DNA from 3 places in the Cohnella abietis genome. Region 2 is predicted to be linked to each of the others. Evidence: riboswitches for the same ligand, from Rfam matches in the RefSeq annotation. Region 2 holds a riboswitch; each other region holds the start of a gene.

Region 1 (6,985 bases), 3.5 Mb from region 2:
CCTGCTCATCAAGGTCTTGAGAAGACTTCTTCAAGCCTTTAATATATTCAATCGCCTTAGGTCCCGTAATCATACCGCCATAGATAGCGGACAAGAGAGAGTTTGCACCAAGACGGTTAGCACCATGATATTGATATTCGCATTCACCGCATGCGAACAATCCTGGGATATTCGTCATTTGGTTGTAATCAACCCACATTCCGCCCATCGAATAGTGAACGGCCGGGAATATTTTCATCGGAATTTTCCGTGGATCATCGCCCATGAATTTCTCGTAAATCTCAATGATTCCTCCAAGCTTAACGTCAAGCTCTTTAGGATCCTTGTGAGATAGATCGAGGTAAACCATGTTTTCGCCGTTGACGCCCAGCTTTTCATCTACGCAGACATGGAAAATTTCACGAGTCGCGATATCCCGTGGTACAAGATTTCCGTAAGCAGGATATTTCTCCTCGAGGAAATACCAAGGCTTACCGTCTTTGTAAGTCCAAATACGACCGCCCTCACCACGTGCAGATTCACTCATAAGACGCAGCTTGTCGTCTCCCGGAATCGCAGTCGGATGGATCTGAATAAACTCGCCGTTAGCATAATGTACACCTTGTTGGTATACAGCACTCGCAGCAGTTCCTGTATTAATAACCGAGTTCGTCGTTTTACCAAAAATAATACCAGGACCGCCTGTTGCAAGAATAACAGCATCGCCACGGAAGGTTACTGTTTCCATGGAGCGTAGATCTTGCGCAGAAATACCGCGGCATACTCCGTCATCGTCAAGAACGACCGAAGTAAATTCCCAATGCTCAAATTTCTGCACTAGTCCTGCAGCTTCCCAGCGACGTACCTGCTCGTCCAACGCGTAAAGCAGCTGTTGACCAGTCGTTGCACCCGCAAAAGCTGTACGGTGATACTGTGTACCTCCGAAACGGCGGAAATCAAGCAAACCTTCTGGCGTCCGATTGAACATAACACCCATCCGGTCCATTAAGTGGATAATACCCGGCGCTGCTTCGCACATCGCTTTTACTGGCGGCTGATTCGCGAGAAAGTCGCCTCCATAAACCGTATCATCAAAGTGCTCCCAAGGGGAGTCGCCTTCACCTTTGGTATTAACTGCTCCGTTTATGCCACCTTGCGCGCAAACGGAATGTGATCTTTTTACAGGCACGATTGAAAATAAATCAACCCTTACCCCGGCTTCAGCCGCTTTGATTGTCGCCATCAAGCCAGCAAGCCCGCCTCCAACGACAATTACCTTTTGAGTAGCCATTCTAAGTTCTCCCTCCCTCTAACCTACTGTGACTGAACTCAATGTAGCTGCTGCTGCCGATGCGAACTCATCGCCGCGGAACGCGAACAGAGACAATAAGAACAAAGTAGCAATGATCACGAAGATGACCATGCAAATATTAGAAGAAATTTTTTGTGCACGCGGACCAACAGTAATACCCCAGCTAACAAGAAATGCCCAGAGACCGTTAGCAAAGTGGAAGGTTGCAGCAATTACGGCAACAACATAAATCGTAAATACAGTTGGATTACTTACGATGCTATTCATGTGCTGTCCTAATTCCTCATGCGTGACATTACCAAGTGCAATCTGAACACGGGTTTCGTAAACGTGCCAAGCTACGAAGATAAACGTAATTACACCTGTAATCCGTTGCAACGTAAATGCCCAGTTACGTCCGTAGCTGAATCGCCCCGTATTTACGTTTGATTGATAAGCGATATACAAACCATAAACCCCATGAAATAACATCGGGAGCCATATAACGAACATTTCTATAAAGAAAACGAGGGGCAAGCTATTTAGCAGATCAATCATGCTGCTAAAGCCCTCCGTTCCGCCTTCCCAAGCGGAGTAGTTCGTTAATGCATGCTCGATAATGAACAATCCGAGCGGAATTACACCAAGTAGCGAATGAAGCTTTCTCGGTAGGTAAGAATTACCTTTCATATCTGTCTTCGATCTCCTTTCGCATCCTTCTGTTCGACTTTAATGTCAGACTTAACCAATCGTCACCTTAATGTCATCGCTTTTAAGGTTACTCTATTTTCGCTTATAATGGAATTGCTTATTTAATATTATTACTTATAACTATTTTGCATAAGGGAATGGTGAAGCCATATGCTTGAGGATATGCGTCTGTTTTCTATGATTGTGGAGCATACAAGTCTGAATAAAGCGGCCGAAAGGCTAAATCTATCTCAGCCTGCCTTATCACGTAGAATTGCTCGACTAGAATCTGAGCTAGAGGTCGATTTATTCAGAAGAATCGGAAAGCGATTGGAGCTAACTGCAGCCGGACAGCTCACTTACGAATTTGCATTGGAGCTACGCCGCTTTCACGGCAGCTACTTACAGAAGCTGAACGCCTTCAAATCCGCGGAAGCACCTATAGCTACAATTGGCGCTAGTCTAACGACCCTTCAGACGACACTACCTGCTCTGATTACTGCGATGACAGAGAAGCACCCGAATCTTGAAATTAAAGCAGTGACCGGCAAGTCGCATGAAATTACTACGCTAGTAAAGGAACGCAAGGTTGATTTCGGACTAGTCGCCTCATCCGTCGAGGACGATGCCTCCATTACCAGTTTACCCTTGTTTGACGATCATCTTATACTCGTTCTTCCTAGAACACACTTTATATTAGAAAGAACACAATTTGAGGTCGACGATTTGAATGGCTTGCCGATGATTTTGTTCGCTCCAGGCACTTGGTATCGCACGCTTACTGACCAGTTATTCCGTAGGCATAATCTGAAGCCAGACGTCCGCATGGAAATCGACTCCTTCGAGGCGATCATCCGTTTGTTGTCCGCTTGTAGAGCAGGTACTCTATTGCCCAAATCCTATTTACGCGAGCAAGTGCTTAAAGATAATGATTTGTATCTCGTGCGAATCCCAGAGCTGGAGGAAACAAAGCGGACGACGTCTCTTATCCATGGCGATCCTGCGTGGCTTGCACCTTCTACACGCTATCTCATTGAGGAAACAAGAGCTTATTTTGCCCGGAACCAGACCACTATTTAAGCCTGTCGTAGCAAGGGTTTGAGAGCGTTTACCTTAACTTTCCTGTAGGATACCCCTCTTTACTATGCTAACCTTTTACAAGTAGTAAAGGCGGCTACCCAAACAATGGAAGGGGTAGTACGTTGTAACATCGCGATCTAATGAATGGTTTAGTAATTGTTTTAGTAACCATGCTTAGATTTGCACAAAAATTCGGCCAAAACCGCCAGGTGCGGGGGAAAAGAAACAAAAGTACCTTCCGGGCAACCGATTGTACTTGGGGTGAATCGCAATAATCAAGCGTAGGGTTGTCTCCCAGCCCGAGTCCGACAGCTAACCTCGCCGGCCAATCTAGGAGGATTTTATCAATGAATCACAGTTGGAAAAAGCTAAGTACACGATCTGCAGCGCTAGTATTAGGAGCTGCTATTCTGCTCCCGGGATTAACCGCTCACGCGGCTACCGCCTATACGGCTAAGGAAAACGATACGTTCTGGAAGCTCTCGAAGCAAATGGGTGTCCCGCTTCAGCAGCTCATGAATGCCAATCCTAAAGTTGATCCATTGAACATTTACGCAGGATTAAAACTGGTTATCCCGAACAATTTATCGAAAGCAGCAATGGATTCCGTCCCAATAGCCGAACCAGTAGTTTCGGCCCAATCCATTACGACGTCAAGCGGTCAATCCTTACCCTTCTCCAAAGTCATAAACATCACAGCATCAGCTTATTCGGCTTCATCTGAGGAGAATGGCAAATGGGGCGCAGTTGATTACTTCGGCAATCCGCTTAAGCTTGGAACGATAGCCGTTGATTCAGATGTTATTCCTTTAGGAACCAAGGTTTTCATTACTGGGTATGATTTCGCCGGCTTGCCGACAGGCGGCTTAGTCGCTACAGCAACTGATAAGGGCGGCGCTATTAAAGGCAATCGTATCGACATTTTCGTTCCTGGCTCGCGCAATTTTGTATCTGATTTTGGATTTCAGAGTGTTAAGGTATATATTTTGAACTAAGTAAGGTTTTTTACAGAAAACTGTATCTTTTGGGGCTATCCATCACATTTAATGTGCTGTTGGATGGCCCTTTTTTTCTATAATGCTTGTCCCTACCGTTTCTCAGGTATGGCCAATAGCTCCGTCAAAGTAACTGGCTCATAGTCATGAAGGCGAAGCCAGTCTATAATTCGCGGAAGTGCGTTAACTGTGCCTAATAAATTCTGGCCTTGGCCTCCTCCTGCATGCATTAGGACAACTGATCCTGGCCGAACTGCTCTAGTCACATTCCGAAAAACCTGCTCTGCGCTCAATTGACGCCAATCCGAGGAGTCCACATCCCAGTTGACAACGGTATAATTCTTTTTCTTCGCCCACTCTAATTGTCTTGGCAATATTTCACCATATGGCGGGCGCACAAGCTTTGGATTAAACCCAACAATCCCCTCTATTACCGCCTCCGCTCTGCCGATCTGCTCTTGCATTTTCACCAAAGGTAGCTTCGAAAAATCAGGATGGCTGTACGAATGGTTGCCAATGTTATGGCCTTCTCTATGGATACGCCTCAATAAATCGGGATGCTTACTGCTGCGTGTTCCAACGACAAAAAAGGTCGCATGAATCTTCTTCCTCTTCAGCACATTGAGCACCTGTGGCGTAAACCTTGGATCTGGGACATCGTCAAACGTCAATGCCACTTTGCGTGATCCGCGCGATGCAGACAATACAAAAACACCCTCATATCTGCGCTCAAGCTCAGACCATTTTACACCGGAAGGCTTAGCTACAGCATCAGAGCTATTCGTCCATAAAGACAAAAGGGTGATCGTGCCTATCATCAGCACCATCACCGCTTTTCCATAACGCCTCTTTCTCATCACGCCCATCCTCCCCATACCGCTCATCTTACCTATAGCCTGAGCGAATGGGAGGTTTTTCATTCAAAAGGGAAGTAATTACTTTCCATACTAGTCTGCTACCGAAGTTGTGGAGATTTCTGGGATTGCTACCTATTCATTTAACAAGCTATTGTCTAATTGAATCCTGGAACTGCTCGATTTGTACATTGGTTCCAATAACAACCATAACATCATCTATGGTAAGGACATCTTTAGCTACGGGAGCAATAATAATTCCTTTGGGCTTGTTGATGGCCACAATACTGCAGCCAAATCTGCCTCTTGGATTAACATCGTCTAACGATTTCCCTGATAGGCACTGGGGGACAGCAAGCTCTGCTATTGTATATTGCTGCGATAGCTCAATATAATCCAGCAGATTAGGCGATACGAGCTGATGCGCTACCCGGATTCCCATATCTCGCTCTGGATATATAATCCGATCAACACCAATTCGTTCCAGCACACGCCCATGCAGATCCGATACCGCTTTAGCCACGACCTTTTTGACCCCAAGATCCTTTAGAAGAATCGTAGCCAAAATGCTCGCTTGGACATCATCCCCAATCGCAACAATACCGCAATCGAAGTTACGCGCACCAATGGATCGAAGCACCTCTTCCTCTGTCGCATCCGCCACTACCGCATGTGTGAGTATATGGGAAAGATCCTGGACCTTCTCTTCATCACGATCGACACCAAGAACCTCATTACCTAGCCTCATAAGCTCAGTCCCCAAGCTTGATCCGAACCGTCCCAGCCCTATTATTACGAATTGATTCACTTTCATCCGGCTTCCGGCCCCCTACCCAATTATGATTTTCCCCTCTGCATGACGATAAAGCGCTCTTCCCTGTTTTGGTCCCAGAGCATAAGTCAAAGTTAAAGGCCCTAAACGACCTATGAACATCAGAATGATGATTGTTATTTTCCCCGTCACGGTTAGATCACCAGTTAACCCCATAGACAAGCCGACCGTACCGAACGCCGAGGTTACTTCGAACAGAATTTTCAAGAAGGCCGCATCCTCAGTCGTTGCTAACACCATAGTTCCAAGCATGACGATCCCAATACAGAACAAAGTGACCGTAACCGCCTTGTACACTCGTTCCTGTGCCAATCGGAGGCGGAATAACACAACATCGTCCTTACCACGAATCATCGCCAGCACTGCACCGACTAGAACAGCGAAAGTCGTTGTCTTAATCCCTCCACCTGTCGACCCAGGAGAAGCACCGATAAACATCAGAATGATGATGAAAAATTGCGTCGCTTGACGAAATTCCGTAACATCAACTGTAGTAACTCCTCCTGAACGAGTGGTGACCGATTGGAATAGCGATACGAGCAATTTATGACCAAACCCGGTATCTCCCACAGATCGCCCATTCGTGTATTCAAATATGAAAATAACAAGTGTGCCGACAACGATCAAAATAGCTGTTACACTAAGCACCACTTTGGTATGTAATGAAAACCTTTGTTTTTTGCGCCAATCGAACAAATCCGCAAGCACGATAAAACCAAAGCCACCGAGAATAATGAGTGCCATTGAAACGATATTCATATATACATCCGACGAGTAAGCTGAGAAGCTTTTGAATTCACCCGACAAATCAAATCCGGCATTATTGAAAATAGAAATGGAGTGAAACACACCATGATACAAAGCTTTTCCTACAGGCATATCGAACATAAAACGGATAAAAAACAAAATGGCACCAACAGTTTCAAGAGCCAATGCATAAACAATGACTTTTCTAACGAGTCTAACTAAGCCTTCAATACTTCCTTGATTAAGTGACTCCTGTAAAATAAGCCTTTCCTTAAGAGATATTTTTCTCCTGAGGATAAGAGCAAACAGTGTGGCAACTGTCATGAAGCCGATTCCGCCGATCTGGATGAGCAGAAGAATAACCCAGTGACCGAAGGTGGAAAAGTAAGTTCCCGTATCAAATACGACTAACCCCGTCACACACATGGCAGAGGTGGAAGTAAATAAGGCATCTATAAAGGACATCGATTGTCCGCTTATGGAAGCGATCGGCAGGCGTAGCAGCTGTGCGCCTATA
Region 2 (6,985 bases):
CACGCAGCCCTCGATTAGCCGCAACACCGCCACACAACAGCATTTGTCGTACGTTAAACTCCTTAGCCGCTTTAATTGCCTTACTTGTAACCACGTCGATAACCGATTGCTGGAACCCCTTAGCCAAAGCCGAGAAATCCGGTGACTCGCCCTTCATTCGTGAACGGTTGATCTCCGACAGAACAGCTGATTTCAACCCACTAAAGCTGAAATCATAGGAATCCGGCTCCAGCCATGCACGCGGAAGTACGATTTCCTCCGTTGCTTCCTGTGCTAATCTATCCACATAGGGGCCCCCTGGATAAGGGAACTGTAGCGCTCTTGCCACTTTATCATAAGCTTCTCCGACTGCGTCATCCCTTGTCCTTCCGAGAATGCGAAACTTGCCCTCTTGTTCAAGAAGTACAATTTCCGTATGCCCGCCAGAAACAACGAGAGCAAGAGCAGGATAAACAATATCCCCCATCAGATGATTAGCATAAATATGCCCGGCAATATGATGAGTTCCTATCAAAGGTACATCTAACGCCAAGGCTAAGCTCTTCGCCGCTACGACGCCTACCAGCAATGCCCCAATCAGACCCGGACCTTGGGTTACTGCGATCGTATCAATATCGGTTAAGCCAACCTGAGCTTCGCGCAGCGCTTCCTCCAGAATGGCCGTAATACTCTCCACGTGTTTTCGGGAAGCTATCTCAGGCACAACGCCGCCAAATTTCTTATGTGTCTCTATCTGGCTAGAGATAATATTGGAAAGCACCTCACGCCCATTCCGAACAACTGCAACCGAGGTTTCATCGCAGCTCGTCTCAATAGCAAGCATTATATAATTACTTTTCGAAGAGGAAGCTATCTCATTGTCCAATTCGCTCATGCTTCTTCCTCCCCTACCTTACCCGCTGTTTCTAGCTCATCGAAGTCATCCGGCACTAGATCCGCCCACATAATTAGTGCATCCTCTAGATTATCGGAATAATAGGCAGGGCGAACACCGGAAGGATAAAATCCCAGCTTACGATACAAGGCCTGTGCTCTTTCATTTGTTACACGTACCTCTAAGGTCATACGCCGTGCTCCTAGAAAATAGGCTGTCTTCATCATTTCCTGAAGCAGTTTTTTTCCATTACCTACACCCCGATACTGCTCTCTAAGCGCAATATTCGTTATGTGGGCCTCATCAATAATGAGCCACATTCCGCCATAGCCTAAGATTGTACCTTCGAGCTCCATAATCATATATTTGGCAAAAAGATTGTTGGTTAGCTCATTGTGGAACGCTTCCTCCGACCATGGGGCCGTGAAGGATTCCTGTTCAATCTCTACGATTGTGCTGATATCATTCAGATTCATTAATCGGTATTCCATGTCGTCACTCTCCTCTGGAAGCAGCAATGAGCTTATTTTCCGCTTCCGTCAGCTGCGTATAATTCGGAACAAAGGTGTGTACATCGTCCCGTTCGCCTTGTCGATAACGAAGCTCTGCGAGCTGCCCAACTGCTCCAGCATCCATGTCGAAATCGAAAGTACGCAAGCGAATTCCGGATTGCTCTGAAAGCTCAATTGTCGTCTTGTGGGGTAAAGTATCACCGACGAACCAAATCGTGGCTACCTGCGGATCGAGTGTAGCCTCTTCCTCAATTCGCTCCGCCCAATCCGCGATAAGTCGGATAGCGTCACTATCGATTGTGTCCCATTTTCCGCAATGGTCAGCGGCATAACGAGATGTATACACTTGCCCACGTCTCGCGTCCATTAGAGGAACTATCCATGTATCACGATCTGAAGCCATATCCTCATTAGCAAGTCGAAGAGAGTTCCACGCCCCGAATGCCAATGCTTCTAAGCTGGATACTCCAATTAATGGCTTGTCCCATGCCCAAGCTAGCGTCTTGGCAGCCGTAACTGCGATGCGAACCCCTGTATAAGAGCCTGGACCTTGTCCTACCGCGATGGCATCTATTTCTGTACCTTTTATCCCATTACGGTTAAGAAGCTCCTTAATTTCAGATAATATTCTGACTGAATGATTACGCTCCGTGAAGGAGGTAATGGAATCCACCAGAGTCCCGTCCTTTACGATAGCCACTGCAAGTAAAGCCGTCGAGGTATCGAAGGAAAGCACCGTCACAGATGAATCCTCACTCTTACTTGCGTTCATTTTCATACGGTTGGTTTCTCCCCTTCGTCTACCTTCTCTAGCATTTCTAATTGCCGGCACCAAGATTCGTAGGGCTGTCCCATCGGTTGACATATAATTCGCCGCGAATCAGGACCAGTCGTCACAATCTGAATAGACATTCTCTCCTGAGGAAGAATGGGCTCAATAAGAGATGCCCACTCAACCAAAGTTACACCTTCACTATGAAAATATTCGTCTAACCCAAGCTCATCAGCTTCAGGCAATGTCAAACGATAAACATCCATATGATAAAAAGGGAGATGCTCTCCCTCGTACTCTTTAATAATCGTATAAGTAGGACTGTTCACAATTCCCCGTACTCCGATAGCAGCAGCAAACGCTTGAGCAAAACGCGTTTTTCCCGCTCCTAAATCTCCGTCAACGGCTAGGACAGTTCCAGGGACAGCTAGCTTAGCCAACGCTTCTGCAAAACCTATAGTATCCTTCTCGGAAGAGGCTTCCCAGCTATATAGCTGGGGTGAATCCGCTTTTTCATTGTGCTGCATTCTTCACATTATCCCTTCGAAAAATGATTGTAACCTCTCTTGGGAATGGGCTTATTGATGCCTCCCACTGTTTCCATAGCCACTTCCGGAATTCCTGCTTCAACTTCTCCAATAATAAACAAGGGGATTCCTTCTGCGCGAAAATGTTCCTTCATCGCTTGCTCATGCTGCTTGTCCGCAGTCCCAAGAAGGACGTAATCCTCGCCACCGTACAACACCCACTCCAACGGTTGGATACCGTTATCATGAGCATACGACGCTAGCTCACCAGAAATAGGTAAGAGCTTCTCATGCAATACGAGCTTCACTTGAGAGGCTTCAGCGATTTCCCAAGCTTCACTGGCAACTCCGTCGCTTACATCGTTAAGTGACGCTCCCCACCCATTCTCAAGCAGCATACGTCCTGCCTTCACAGAAGGCGAAGGGCGTTGATGGGCTTGAACTAATCTAGATGGTATTGGTGGCAGCTTGAATGTAGTATGGCTTGCTTCCGCAGCGCTTTTAAGCAAACCATGTAAGCCTCCGGCAGATAATCCTGTGGGTCCAGTCATAAAAACGATCTGACCAGGCTTTGCTCCGTCACGGCGAATAGCTTTGCCAGCCTCTACGTTGCCGACAACCGTTATAGATACGACCAGCTGATTCGGTGCTGAAGTCGTATCACCGCCAATTACCGCAACTCCATATCGGTTCGCGCATGAATAAAGCCCGTCGAATAATTGCTTCATTCGCGTAGCCGTCCAGTGAGGAGGAACGCTTACCGACACAAGCGCCAGCTTCGGGATACCTCCCATCGCCGCAATATCGCTAATATTGGCGGCCAGTGCTTTAAAACCCACATCCGACTCGCTCATCGTCTCCTTGCGAAAATGAACCTCTTCCACCATCGTATCCATGGCAAAAAGCCACTCCTGACTTGATTCACCAGCGACAATAGCTGCATCATCTCCGATGCCAAGCGTAACGCCAGCAGCACCAAGGAGCTCCTTAGTTTGACGACCTTCCGTCCAGGCACGAATTAGTCCGAACTCGTCGAGTGGCGGCACGGCGCACCCCTTTATCTCATTATGCTTTTAATTATATCGGTGTGTGCTTGAACATGCAAAGAATCTACCCCGACTCTGCCAAGCTTTATTATAGTACAAACAGCGATATTTCTAGCTTCAAATAATTATGAACGATTTGTAATTTTAGCAGTTAATCCACTGATACAACAATAAAAACGGGCTTTGTATTTATCAATTGCTATTATTTATGGAATGTTTTCAAGCAGATTAGCTGATAGACTTTGAGATATTCCAAGCCTAAGTCCACAGCGGACGCGGAGAAACCACATAGTGGGGTGAAGCCGCTAATCGTGCGGCAGGGAACTCTTTGACCCGAACCCGTCAGCTAACTTCGCAGGCAAACAAAGGGAGGAACATATTTATGCGTAACAACAAATCAGGTTTTAAGAAAGCTCTTATATTAGGAACGCTAGCTTTAGCGATTTCCATTCCTACAGGTGTTGGCGCGGCATCAGCAGCAAGCGTAACTGGAAATAATCAAGCGACTACGCAAATCAATAGTCGCCTTGGAATAGATCTTAATGCTCTCCTTCAACAATGGCTGCAAGGCAAATACCCAGTCGTAACTGCACCATCAACGGGTTCAGGAAACACAGGCTCCGGTCAAGGATCAACACCAACTAAGCCAAGCGTGCCTAGCCAGCCTTCTAAGCCTACTGTACCTACTCAGCCATCTAAACCCACTGTGCCAACCCAGCCATCTAAGCCTAATCCAGGGAATGGGACAGACACAGGCACAACAGCTCCAGCATCCTCATTCGCAACTGAAGTCGTAACACTTGTAAATCAGGAACGCGCCAAAGCAGGTCTAAGTGCTTTGAAGGAATCTAATGCTACTCTAACCAAAATGGCTCTAGATAAAGCAAAAGACATGTATAACAACGGTTATTTTGACCATAATTCACCGACCTACGGCTCACCGTTCGATATGATGAAAACGTACGGTATCAGCTATCGCTATGCAGGTGAGAACATTGCCAAGGGACAACGTACTCCTCAAGAAGTAATGACAGCATGGATGAATAGCCCTGGTCATCGCGCTAATATCCTAAGTGCCAACTTCACTATTATTGGCGTTGCTTACCACAATGGCGTCTGGGTTCAAGAATTTATTTCTTAAAAGAAGTAGGGCAGAAGGCGTTGATGCAGGGAAAACCTGTATCAACGCCTTTTGGCTTTAATTTCTTACCTCCCCCATCTGGCTGGCTCTAATCGTGCCTCTCCCAAACCTCGTTGCTCGATTATTTCGTACATCTACCTTCAAACGTGCCTCTTCCCGATCTCGTTGCTCGATTATTCCGTACACCTACCTCCAAGAGTGCCTCTCCAAAGACCCGTTGCTCGATTATTTCGTACATCTATCTCCAAGAGTACCTCTCCACGCCCCCGTTGCTCGATTATTTCGTACATCTATCTCCAAGAGTGCCTCTCCACGCCCCAGTTGCTCGATTATTTCGTACATCTACCTTCAAACGTGCCTCTTTCTGACCAGTTGCTCGATTATTTCGTACATCTACCTCCAATCGTGCCTCTCCCAGACCCAGTAGCTCGATTATTTCGTACACCTACCTCCAATCGCGCCTCCCCCTGACCACGTTGCTCGATTATTTCGTACTTCTACCTTCAAACGTGCATCTCTCTGACCCAGTTGCTCGATTATTTCGTACATCTCTATTAAGCCCCCTAAATAGATTGGAGAGTGCCTGCAAAGTTAAGGTACACTAAGATAGGGGGATGAGGATATATGAGGAGACGTAATCGCACTTTTGAAGCTATAAGACATCAAGCAGCTAGGGAAGCTTTATCTGGTATAAAGCCAGCTATTGTTGCACGTAAGTACGAGGTTACATCTGAGACCATACGCTCTTGGGTGAAGGAGTTTCAAGAAACCCATGGCGATGATAGCATACCTACATTCAGTGAACGCGCAGCAGATGAACAACGCTATCTTGAACTCGAGGAAAAACATGCCCGTGCTATGAAGGTCTTGGGCGAGAAAGAACTTGAACTCGAGATTTTGCGTGAACTTATAAAAAAGAAGAACCCTCTCTCGATGACAAACTAGAGGTTGCCACAACCTTCATTGAGCGGGGAAACGCAGTCGTAATCGTATTACAGATGGTTGCAGTGGCTTCTTCCACGTACTATGAGCGCCGTCTTAGGAAGAACCATTTGGAAGTCGTTGCCTCGAGTCCGCCTGCCCGTGGTAGACCTCTGTCCACCCATACCCTGCTGCAAAATGGCGATAAGGTCAGCAATTCACAGGTGCAGGAATGGCTGACGGAACTCATTTCAGGTGAAGAATATATCTACGGCTACCGCATGCTCGCAGAATGCTTACGTGTCCAGTACCAGGCTTTGATTAATGATAAGAAGGTATACCGTTTTTGCAAGGAGCTAGGCATTTTGAAGCCTCAGCGTAGGAAAATTGTTCACTATCCAAGGCGATTAGCCCGCAACCATACCATCACTGCTTCAAATCAGCTGTGGCAGCTCGACATTAAGTATGGGTACGTCGAGGGTTACGATCAGTTCTTCTATCTGGCAGACATGATCGATGTCTACGACCGAACCATTGTCGGTTACCACTTAGGCTCGTCGTGCAGTGCTATCCATATCTGTCAAACAGTGAAAGCTGCATTCAAAGCCCGCTTGTCGCAGGGCGAAGCTAGGCCAATTATCCGGACCGACAACGGCCCGCAGTTTATAAGCAAGGCGTTTGGTGCGCTCAGTGCAGATGAGAATGAGCCCTTTATTCACGAGCGTATCCCGCCAAAATCACCAAATATGAATGCTTACATCGAATCGTTTCATGCCACATTGGAACGCGACGTATTGGACAAGACGTCGTTTGAAACATTCGAAGCAGCGTACCAGGCAGTGCGGGACTACATCGAATTTTACAACGCACGTCGGATGCACGGCAGCTTAGGGAAGCGTTCACCAGCAGCATTCATGAACTGGTTAAAAGGTACCAAAGAAGACCTCAAAAAATTCGATCGCGTGCTGTAATTTTGAGCAAAACGGCGAAAAAGAATGGGATTCTATAATAACAACAGTTTTACTTGGAGACTCTCCGGAATTAGGGGACCGAACCGATCTACCTCCAATCGTGCCTATCCTCGACCCCGTTGCTCGATTATTTCGTACATCTACCTTCAAACGTGCATCTCTCTGACCCAGTTGCTCGATTATTTCGTACATCTACCTCCAATCGTGCCTATCCTCGACCC
Region 3 (6,985 bases), 960 kb from region 2:
TGCTTTAGTCCAAACGGATTAAATTAGACAGATATAATCTGCGGACAACCCACATATATATCTCGTACATGCTTGTCAACGGGAGGGTTATCCGTATGCCTAAGCGCCGTTCGCTGCGAATGTTACTTTTCGTCGCTGCCGCTGCTGTACTAGTACTATCTGTTCGATTCGGGTTTGCCGACGCTTGGGTGGACCAATACGCGCTTCCTAGCAACGCTTTGTCCGAGCTGCCGGTTACAAGCACCCCCTCTGCCATTCAAGTACAATCCGATCCGGTTCCGGATGCTCCACAGATACCTCAGGCTGCCGTGCTTAGCAACCGGATAACCGAGTATCATATTTCCGTTTCCTTGGATGAGGGGGGCGGCGGTCTGACGGGAGAGCAAACCGTCACCTGGAAAAATCCCGGTCGGCAAACGATCTCTGAGCTTTATTTTCACCTGTATCCGAACGCCTTTGCACCTGGCAGCACTTTTATTAATGAGTCCAAGGGCCAATTGCGCGGGGACAAAATGAAAGCAGGCAGCAATGGGAGCATGGAAATCACTACTTTGACGACAGAGCAAGGCGAAACCCTTCTCCCCCGCCTTCATTATGTGCAACCGGACGATGGTAACAAGAAAGACCGTACGCTCGCGACTTTCCGACTTCCGGAACCGGTCAAGCCTGGCGCGTCCGTCACCCTGCGAATGAAATTTAAGGTTAAGCTACCTGATGTGTTCGCACGAATGGGCAAAGCAGGAGATTTCATCATGGCCGGTCAATGGTTTCCGAAAATAGCCGTGTACGAAACTTATGGCACGGGTAACCGGACAACTGAAGGCTGGAATTTACATCAATACCACGGTAATTCCGAATTTTATTCGGACTTCGGGATCTACAGCGTGCGCATCAATGTCCCAGCGGCATACAAGGTTGCAGCTACCGGTTTCCAGACGAAGGCGCCTGTTATTAATGGGGGACGTAAAATCTTTCAATTTTACGCCGATGATGTTCATGACTTCGCCTGGTCTGCATCTCCAAATTTCACATTTGTAGAGGATTCCTTCTCCTCTCCGGGAATACCCGGTGTTCGGATTAAGCTTTACCTCGACCCCCTTCATAAGGACATGCAGGATCGTTATATGCATGCCGCTAAATCTGCTTTAGCCAAGCTTGGAGAGTGGTACGGAGAATATCCTTATTCCACACTGTCTGTCATCGTTCCACCTGCTAGCGGCAATGGAGCCGGAGGCATGGAATATCCGACACTCGTTACCGCTGCTGCAGCCCAAACCGACAACCCAGGCTATGATCTTGAGCGCACACTCCTCCACGAAATTGCTCATCAATATTGGTATGGCTTAGTTGCCTCCAATGAATTCGAAGAGGCGTGGCTTGACGAAGGCTTCACCTCTTACACCGAGGATAAGCTAATGGCCAGTATCTATGGAGTACTACCCAATATTCCGATTGAAGCCAGCTATATGACCAACCCAGAGCCGCTTAATCAATTTTCATGGCGCTATCGCTCCTCAGAAGGATATGCCGAAAATGTCTATATTCGCGGTAAGCTCGTGCTTTCTTCCTTGGAGCGCCAAGTGGGTGATAAGACGATGAGTAAGATCATGCGGACTTATTTTCAAAAAAATAAATTTAAGCATCCTACCTCCGCGGACTTTAAGAAGGTCGTGGAAAGTGTTACAAAAACCAAGTGGGACGACTTCTTCCAGTCTTACATTCAGCAGGGGCAAATGACAGATTTCTCTGTTGATTCCATTACTGCACACAAGACCGCAAACGGTTATGAGAGCCAGGTGCTTCTAAGGCGTAACGGCGGCAGTGCTCAGCCCGTATTAGTCTTGTTTAAGTTCCAGGATGGTCAGACAATACGCAAAAAGTGGGATGGTGTGCAAAACCACGCGCAACTGCAACTAAGCTCCACCACACCTTTGGAGTATGTAGCCATCGATCCTAACCTTAATGTCGTCCTCGATAACCGCAGATACAACAACTATCTCAAGACCGAGGTTCCTAAGGAAGAACGCACACGCTTCGTAACCGGTATAACACAGATTATTGAAGGATTGTTCGGCACATTGGTGTGGTGAGGTGATTAGGGAATGCGTCGTTTATTAAAAAAGGGATGGGACATGGCTGTCCGGCATAAATATGTATTGGTTCTCCTTTTCCTGTATCGCTTACTGTGGGGGTTTTTCCTCTACCGGTTCGTCGATTCAGTCGTAACGCCCATCCTGGCACGTTATCCGGATGCGCATCCAAACTCCGACGCTGCCCATCTGTTCCTCATCGAAGCCCAATTTCGTCTTCTCAAGACCGACCTCGCTAACGAGGTTCTCTGGATGCTAGGCGGATTGCTTCTGATAAGGATGGTACTCACTCCTTTGTTCAATGCCGGTGTATATTACTCCTTTCATCACGCGGTGGAGGGTGAGGGAACAAGGGTATGGTTAGGAATCCGGAGCGTCTGGAAACCAGTAACCCTGCTTTATTGGCTGGAGAACGGGCTCATTCTACTTCCCGCCGTATGGCTGCTGCCACTAGCCAAAGACCGCTTTTTCTCAGAATCCTCCTTAACAGCTTGGCTTCAGGGACTGTTGCCCTATGCCGCAGCTTGGATGGCATTAGGGTTAAGCTTACACCTGCTGTTTCAATTCATGCAGTTCGGAGCGGCCTCTCGAGAAGGAATCTTTAAGGGTTTAGGAATAGCTCTTCGCCGGGCGTTCCCTCTAGTATGTATCACATTGATATTGCTCGGCATCGGTTTGGCAGTATCCGCCACGGCATGGGCCGTATCATTGCTCTGGTCTGGATTTCTCGCCGTAGTGCTGCATCAGGCTTTTCACTTCGCACGTTCATTACTAACACTGTGGATTTCTGCTTCACAGTATCAGGTCTGGTGTAAGACGGAGTCGTAAGTCTCTCGTCCCCTTCGACAATATTTTTACTGGGACATTCCCCGGTTGCGCCTATTAATGGCTGCAGCCGGGGTTTGGCGTTATTATCGGAGGTAAATTTATGAAGAGAAAGGGGGGTATTAATCCCTAGTTTTGGACTAAGATTAGGGAATTCTAATCTAGAAGATGCAGGAAATTCGTCATGATAACCGAATATATAAGTCTAAGTAATAAAAAAACTGCCGAGTTCCCGTCACTGGGAAACGGGGGAACCATCTAGTCGGGTGAATTGGCTTTGCTTCACAGGAGCCATAGGGGAACCTTCTACCGAACCCTCCAGCTAACCTCGTAGGCATCGGAAGGAGTCACCTGTTTTGCGCAAAGTTTCAGTGTTCATGTTTTCCCTTGCTCTACTTTTTTCTTTCCAGATAGGCAGCGCATTCGCCGACTCCAAGCTCGACAAATCTGTTGCACCCCTAATTGGAACTGATTATAAGTATGGTGGAACGACAACGAAGGGATTTGACTGCTCCGGCTTTACCGGTTATGTATTCAATGAACTTGGTCTCGACCTTCCTCGTACTTCTAAAGACATGTTCAATTGGGATGGGGGCAAGAAAGTAGCCCAGGAAGATCTTCGCGCTGGCGATCTCGTGTTTTTTAATACGAGTGGCAGCGGCGTATCTCATGTAGGCATTTATGTTGGTAACAACAAATTTGCTCATGCAGCTTCCAAAGGTGTAACCATCACCTCTCTTGATGAGAGCTACTACGCGAAACGCTATCTTGGCGCTCGTCGTGTGATGGACACAGAAACGTACAAGAAAGTAGCTACTGAGCCAGAAGCCGTCGAAGTAGCAGATGCTGCTAAATCGTAATCACTCTTTAGCAGTATTATGAGGGCCCGCCGATGCGGGCCTTCGTGGTTTTAAAGTGTGGTTTAACAACAGCCTGATCACTGCCTATGCCTCGCTATACTGTGCCTCTAGCTTCGTATTTCCTTAGATGCTCTAGACTCGCAATTTACGCCCTTTAACTAGCTAACTCCCTTATTTACAGACGCTTAGACAGCTTACGGCGACTTGCAAGGGCAGGCTGCGACCTGCAGCAGCTGGCAGCTCACCACTATCCGGGATTCCACCATTTAGACAATAGCCGCTCTCTGTACACCATTACCCGGCATTCCACAATTCAAACCACAGCTATTCGCAGTACTCCCACTACCCAACCCAGTGCAACCAGATAGAACACATTTACTCGCAGCACTCCACTACCTAGCCCCACCATTTAGACCACAGCTACTCGCAGCACTCCACTACCCAACCGGCGCCACCATTTAGACCACAGCTACTCGCAGTACTCCACTACCCAACCGGCGCCACCATTTAGACCACAGCTACTCGCAGTACTCCACTACCCAACCGGTGCCACCATTTAGATCACAGCTACTCGCAGCACTCCACTACCCAACCGGTGCCACCATTTAGACCATCGCCAGACACTTATTAGTTTAAGGGCTGACAGCGGTGATAGAGCACTGGGGGTTCACTATTGTTACTTTTTACTCGCTGGCGGGGGCGATAGAGAACCGTGCGTTCACTAATGTTACTTTTTACTCGCTGGCGGCGGCGATAGAAAACAGGGGGGTCACTATTGTTACTTGTTGCGAGCTGACTGGGGAGATAGAGCACTGGGGTTTCACTAATGTTACTTTTTACTCGCTGGCGGGGGCGATAGAGAACCGTGCGTTCACTAATGTTACTTTTTTCGCGCTGCCAGGGGTGATAGAGAACTGTGCGTTCACTATTGTTACTTTTTACTCGCTGGCGGCGGCGATAGAGAACTGTGCGTTCACTATTGGTACTTTTTTCGTGCTGCCAGGGGTGATAGAGAACTGTGCGTTCACTATTGTTACTTTTTACGCGCTGGCGGGGGCGATAGAGAACCGTGCGTTCACTAATGTTACTTTTTACTCGCTGGTGAAGGAGATAGAGGATCGCAGGTTCACTATTGCTGCCTTTTGAGGGCTGGCGAAAGCTTGCAACTCTCCTCTATCCGGTGTTCCACCAATTCAGGCCGCTGACAGCGACTTATAGCTCACAACTACCTTTACTCCGCAATTGTTAGCACAAAACCATTATTGTCTAGTATCGCGAACTCCTTCGTATCGTAGAAGGTTGTATGGATCTCCTTGATTACTGTGGCTTTACCTTTTATTTTCTCAAACGTGCTACCTATATCCTCTACCTTAAAAAATAAGCTTAAGCCACCTACACCGCCGTTACTCTTTAACACCGGGTACTCTTCCTCCAAGCTGCTCTTTTCTTGAAACATCAGCTCGGCGCCATTGTTCTTAACCATCCCCCAATTCAATACGGGCTGATCATATTCAGGTACGGTCACCACAACCTCAAAGCCTAGAACTTCCTTGTAGAACTCTAAAGTTTCCTTAACATTATCTACTTTCAAATTCGCAGTTACAGATAGCATGGACGAGACCTCCTAGTGGTTTTAAGTTAATCTTATCGTTTGTGCAGCTTCTTGTATTGGAAAAATAGGACACTATCCTGTAAAAATACTCCCTGGCGTTAATCCATAGCGTTTCTTAAACTCGTTAATGAAATGCGATTGATCATAATAACCCCCTTGCAGGGAAATCGCTGACCAGTTAATCGGGACTTGGGTTTGTTTAATGTTATGCAATACACTCTGAAACCTAATAATGCTCAGAAATTCCTTGGTAGAAACACCGATCAGAGACTGAAACCTCCTCGTCATGTGCCTCTCCGAAACTGTAAAATAATCCGCCAGCTCAGATATCGTGATGAGTCCATTTTTGTCCGTTATCAGATTCAATATACTATTCCACTTATGATCCGGAGCAGCCTGTCTGAAAAGAGAGATCAATGCAGCTTCCACGAACTGCACTATAGCTTCAATGGAGTTACCCGATTCATAAACATTATCGTTTAACGCCAACTTTCTCCCCAACACCTCATCTAGCTTCAGCATGTTATTAGCTAGAAATTCTGCTTCGCCCCTCAACAATATCGGGACACTGTTCGGTAGAAATCTGATCCCAATCGTATTAACATCACCCTGCAACGGAATCACACCTGCATTGTTCATAATGCCCACGAAATAAGTTTCCCCGGTGACAAAATTGAATATGATATCCACGCATCCGTCAGGAAGTACTCTATGAGGCACTTTTTCAAGCAAGGTCGTTCTTGATTTTAAGCTCCAATAGCATGCTACAAAAGGCTTCAATTCATCGCATGGCAGCATTTCGACATAGCTCAATTGCGCATTAAGCTGGCTATAATCTACGTATTGAATAGGTGTATACAGCCTCTACCACCTCCGATGCGCCGTTTTTATTATTTTAACACTTTTGTACAGCAACCAAGTAAAACGGCCTTTACCGTCCTTAGGATGGCAGTACAAGATTGTATCGAGCGATCAGATGAGTAAAACGACATTGAAATTTAAAATTTATACTTTGCTGATAGTCCAAAAAAACCGCCAGGCTACTGGCGGCTCAGAAACACTTATGGTGTAAAATTCTTCTGTAATCCGTTAATATCAGCTCTTTTTTTGCGGATCTTGCTCCTTCAAGCCTTCTACTTCCTTCTCAGTTATCTCGTGAGGGCTATACCTGGCCTTCTCATACAACATAAGCAGTGATTTCCGGATATGGAGCAGCCGCTTCCAGTAGGCTGAATTCTTATCCTTTTTATCCAGAAGCTGCTGACCCAATCGCCATTGCTGGATTCCCTCGATTGTCTCGGATGGCGAATGATAACTCTTAAAGTCATAGCCCTGCTCAATGCTGGTAAGAACTGCTTCTTCGTAAACACGGCGAACCTTCTCCGGGTTGTTGAGCAGCTCCCAAGCCCGACCATGCTTTTGCCTATGGAATAAAGTATCCCACAAACCAGCGCCCTTCTTCTTTTCCTTAATTAAACTCCGACGTTCTTCTACATAAGGTAGCTTCTCAGCCTTCTTCTCACGGAGAAACCATTCCCGAATGGCTTTTATCATACTCCTCCAAGTCCACTCTCGATCCTTCCACAACAGCTTTACAA

Evidence for each region. Region 2 has a riboswitch for cyclic di-AMP ahead of KCTCHS21_RS06060 (CAP domain-containing protein). Riboswitches for the same ligand answer to the same signal wherever they lie in the genome.
Region 1: it holds a riboswitch for cyclic di-AMP, as region 2 does, so the genes downstream of both, KCTCHS21_RS21960 (3D domain-containing protein) here and KCTCHS21_RS06060 (CAP domain-containing protein) in region 2, are expected to answer to the same signal.
Region 3: it holds a riboswitch for cyclic di-AMP, as region 2 does, so the genes downstream of both, KCTCHS21_RS02295 (C40 family peptidase) here and KCTCHS21_RS06060 (CAP domain-containing protein) in region 2, are expected to answer to the same signal.

What each region holds. Positions count from the first base shown of each region.
Region 1 is NZ_AP019400.1:4,988,639-4,995,623, forward strand. It holds gene sdhA (succinate dehydrogenase flavoprotein subunit) at 1-1,270, opposite strand, end outside; gene KCTCHS21_RS21950 (succinate dehydrogenase cytochrome b558 subunit) at 1,289-1,960, opposite strand; gene KCTCHS21_RS21955 (LysR family transcriptional regulator) at 2,132-3,040, shown strand; cyclic di-AMP (ydaO/yuaA leader) riboswitch at 3,225-3,382, shown strand; gene KCTCHS21_RS21960 (3D domain-containing protein) at 3,388-4,035, shown strand; gene KCTCHS21_RS21965 (polysaccharide deacetylase family protein) at 4,128-4,892, opposite strand; gene KCTCHS21_RS21970 (potassium channel family protein) at 5,041-5,703, opposite strand; gene KCTCHS21_RS21975 (TrkH family potassium uptake protein) at 5,719-6,985, opposite strand, start outside.
Region 2 is NZ_AP019400.1:1,503,448-1,510,432, reverse strand. It holds gene tsaD (tRNA (adenosine(37)-N6)-threonylcarbamoyltransferase complex transferase subunit TsaD) at 1-874, opposite strand, end outside; gene rimI (ribosomal protein S18-alanine N-acetyltransferase) at 871-1,365, opposite strand; gene tsaB (tRNA (adenosine(37)-N6)-threonylcarbamoyltransferase complex dimerization subunit type 1 TsaB) at 1,370-2,164, opposite strand; gene tsaE (tRNA (adenosine(37)-N6)-threonylcarbamoyltransferase complex ATPase subunit type 1 TsaE) at 2,161-2,685, opposite strand; gene thiL (thiamine-phosphate kinase) at 2,694-3,731, opposite strand; cyclic di-AMP (ydaO/yuaA leader) riboswitch at 3,977-4,108, shown strand; gene KCTCHS21_RS06060 (CAP domain-containing protein) at 4,114-4,872, shown strand; gene KCTCHS21_RS30825 (hypothetical protein) at 5,150-5,317, opposite strand; gene KCTCHS21_RS06055 (transposase) at 5,497-5,817, shown strand; gene KCTCHS21_RS06050 (IS3 family transposase) at 5,835-6,764, shown strand.
Region 3 is NZ_AP019400.1:542,428-549,412, reverse strand. It holds gene KCTCHS21_RS02310 (HelD family protein) at 1-22, shown strand, start outside; gene KCTCHS21_RS02305 (M1 family metallopeptidase) at 96-2,090, shown strand; gene KCTCHS21_RS02300 (hypothetical protein) at 2,103-2,918, shown strand; cyclic di-AMP (ydaO/yuaA leader) riboswitch at 3,128-3,267, shown strand; gene KCTCHS21_RS02295 (C40 family peptidase) at 3,272-3,775, shown strand; gene KCTCHS21_RS02290 (hypothetical protein) at 4,424-4,921, shown strand; gene KCTCHS21_RS02285 (VOC family protein) at 5,007-5,387, opposite strand; gene KCTCHS21_RS02280 (helix-turn-helix domain-containing protein) at 5,460-6,185, opposite strand; gene KCTCHS21_RS02275 (hypothetical protein) at 6,483-6,985, opposite strand, start outside.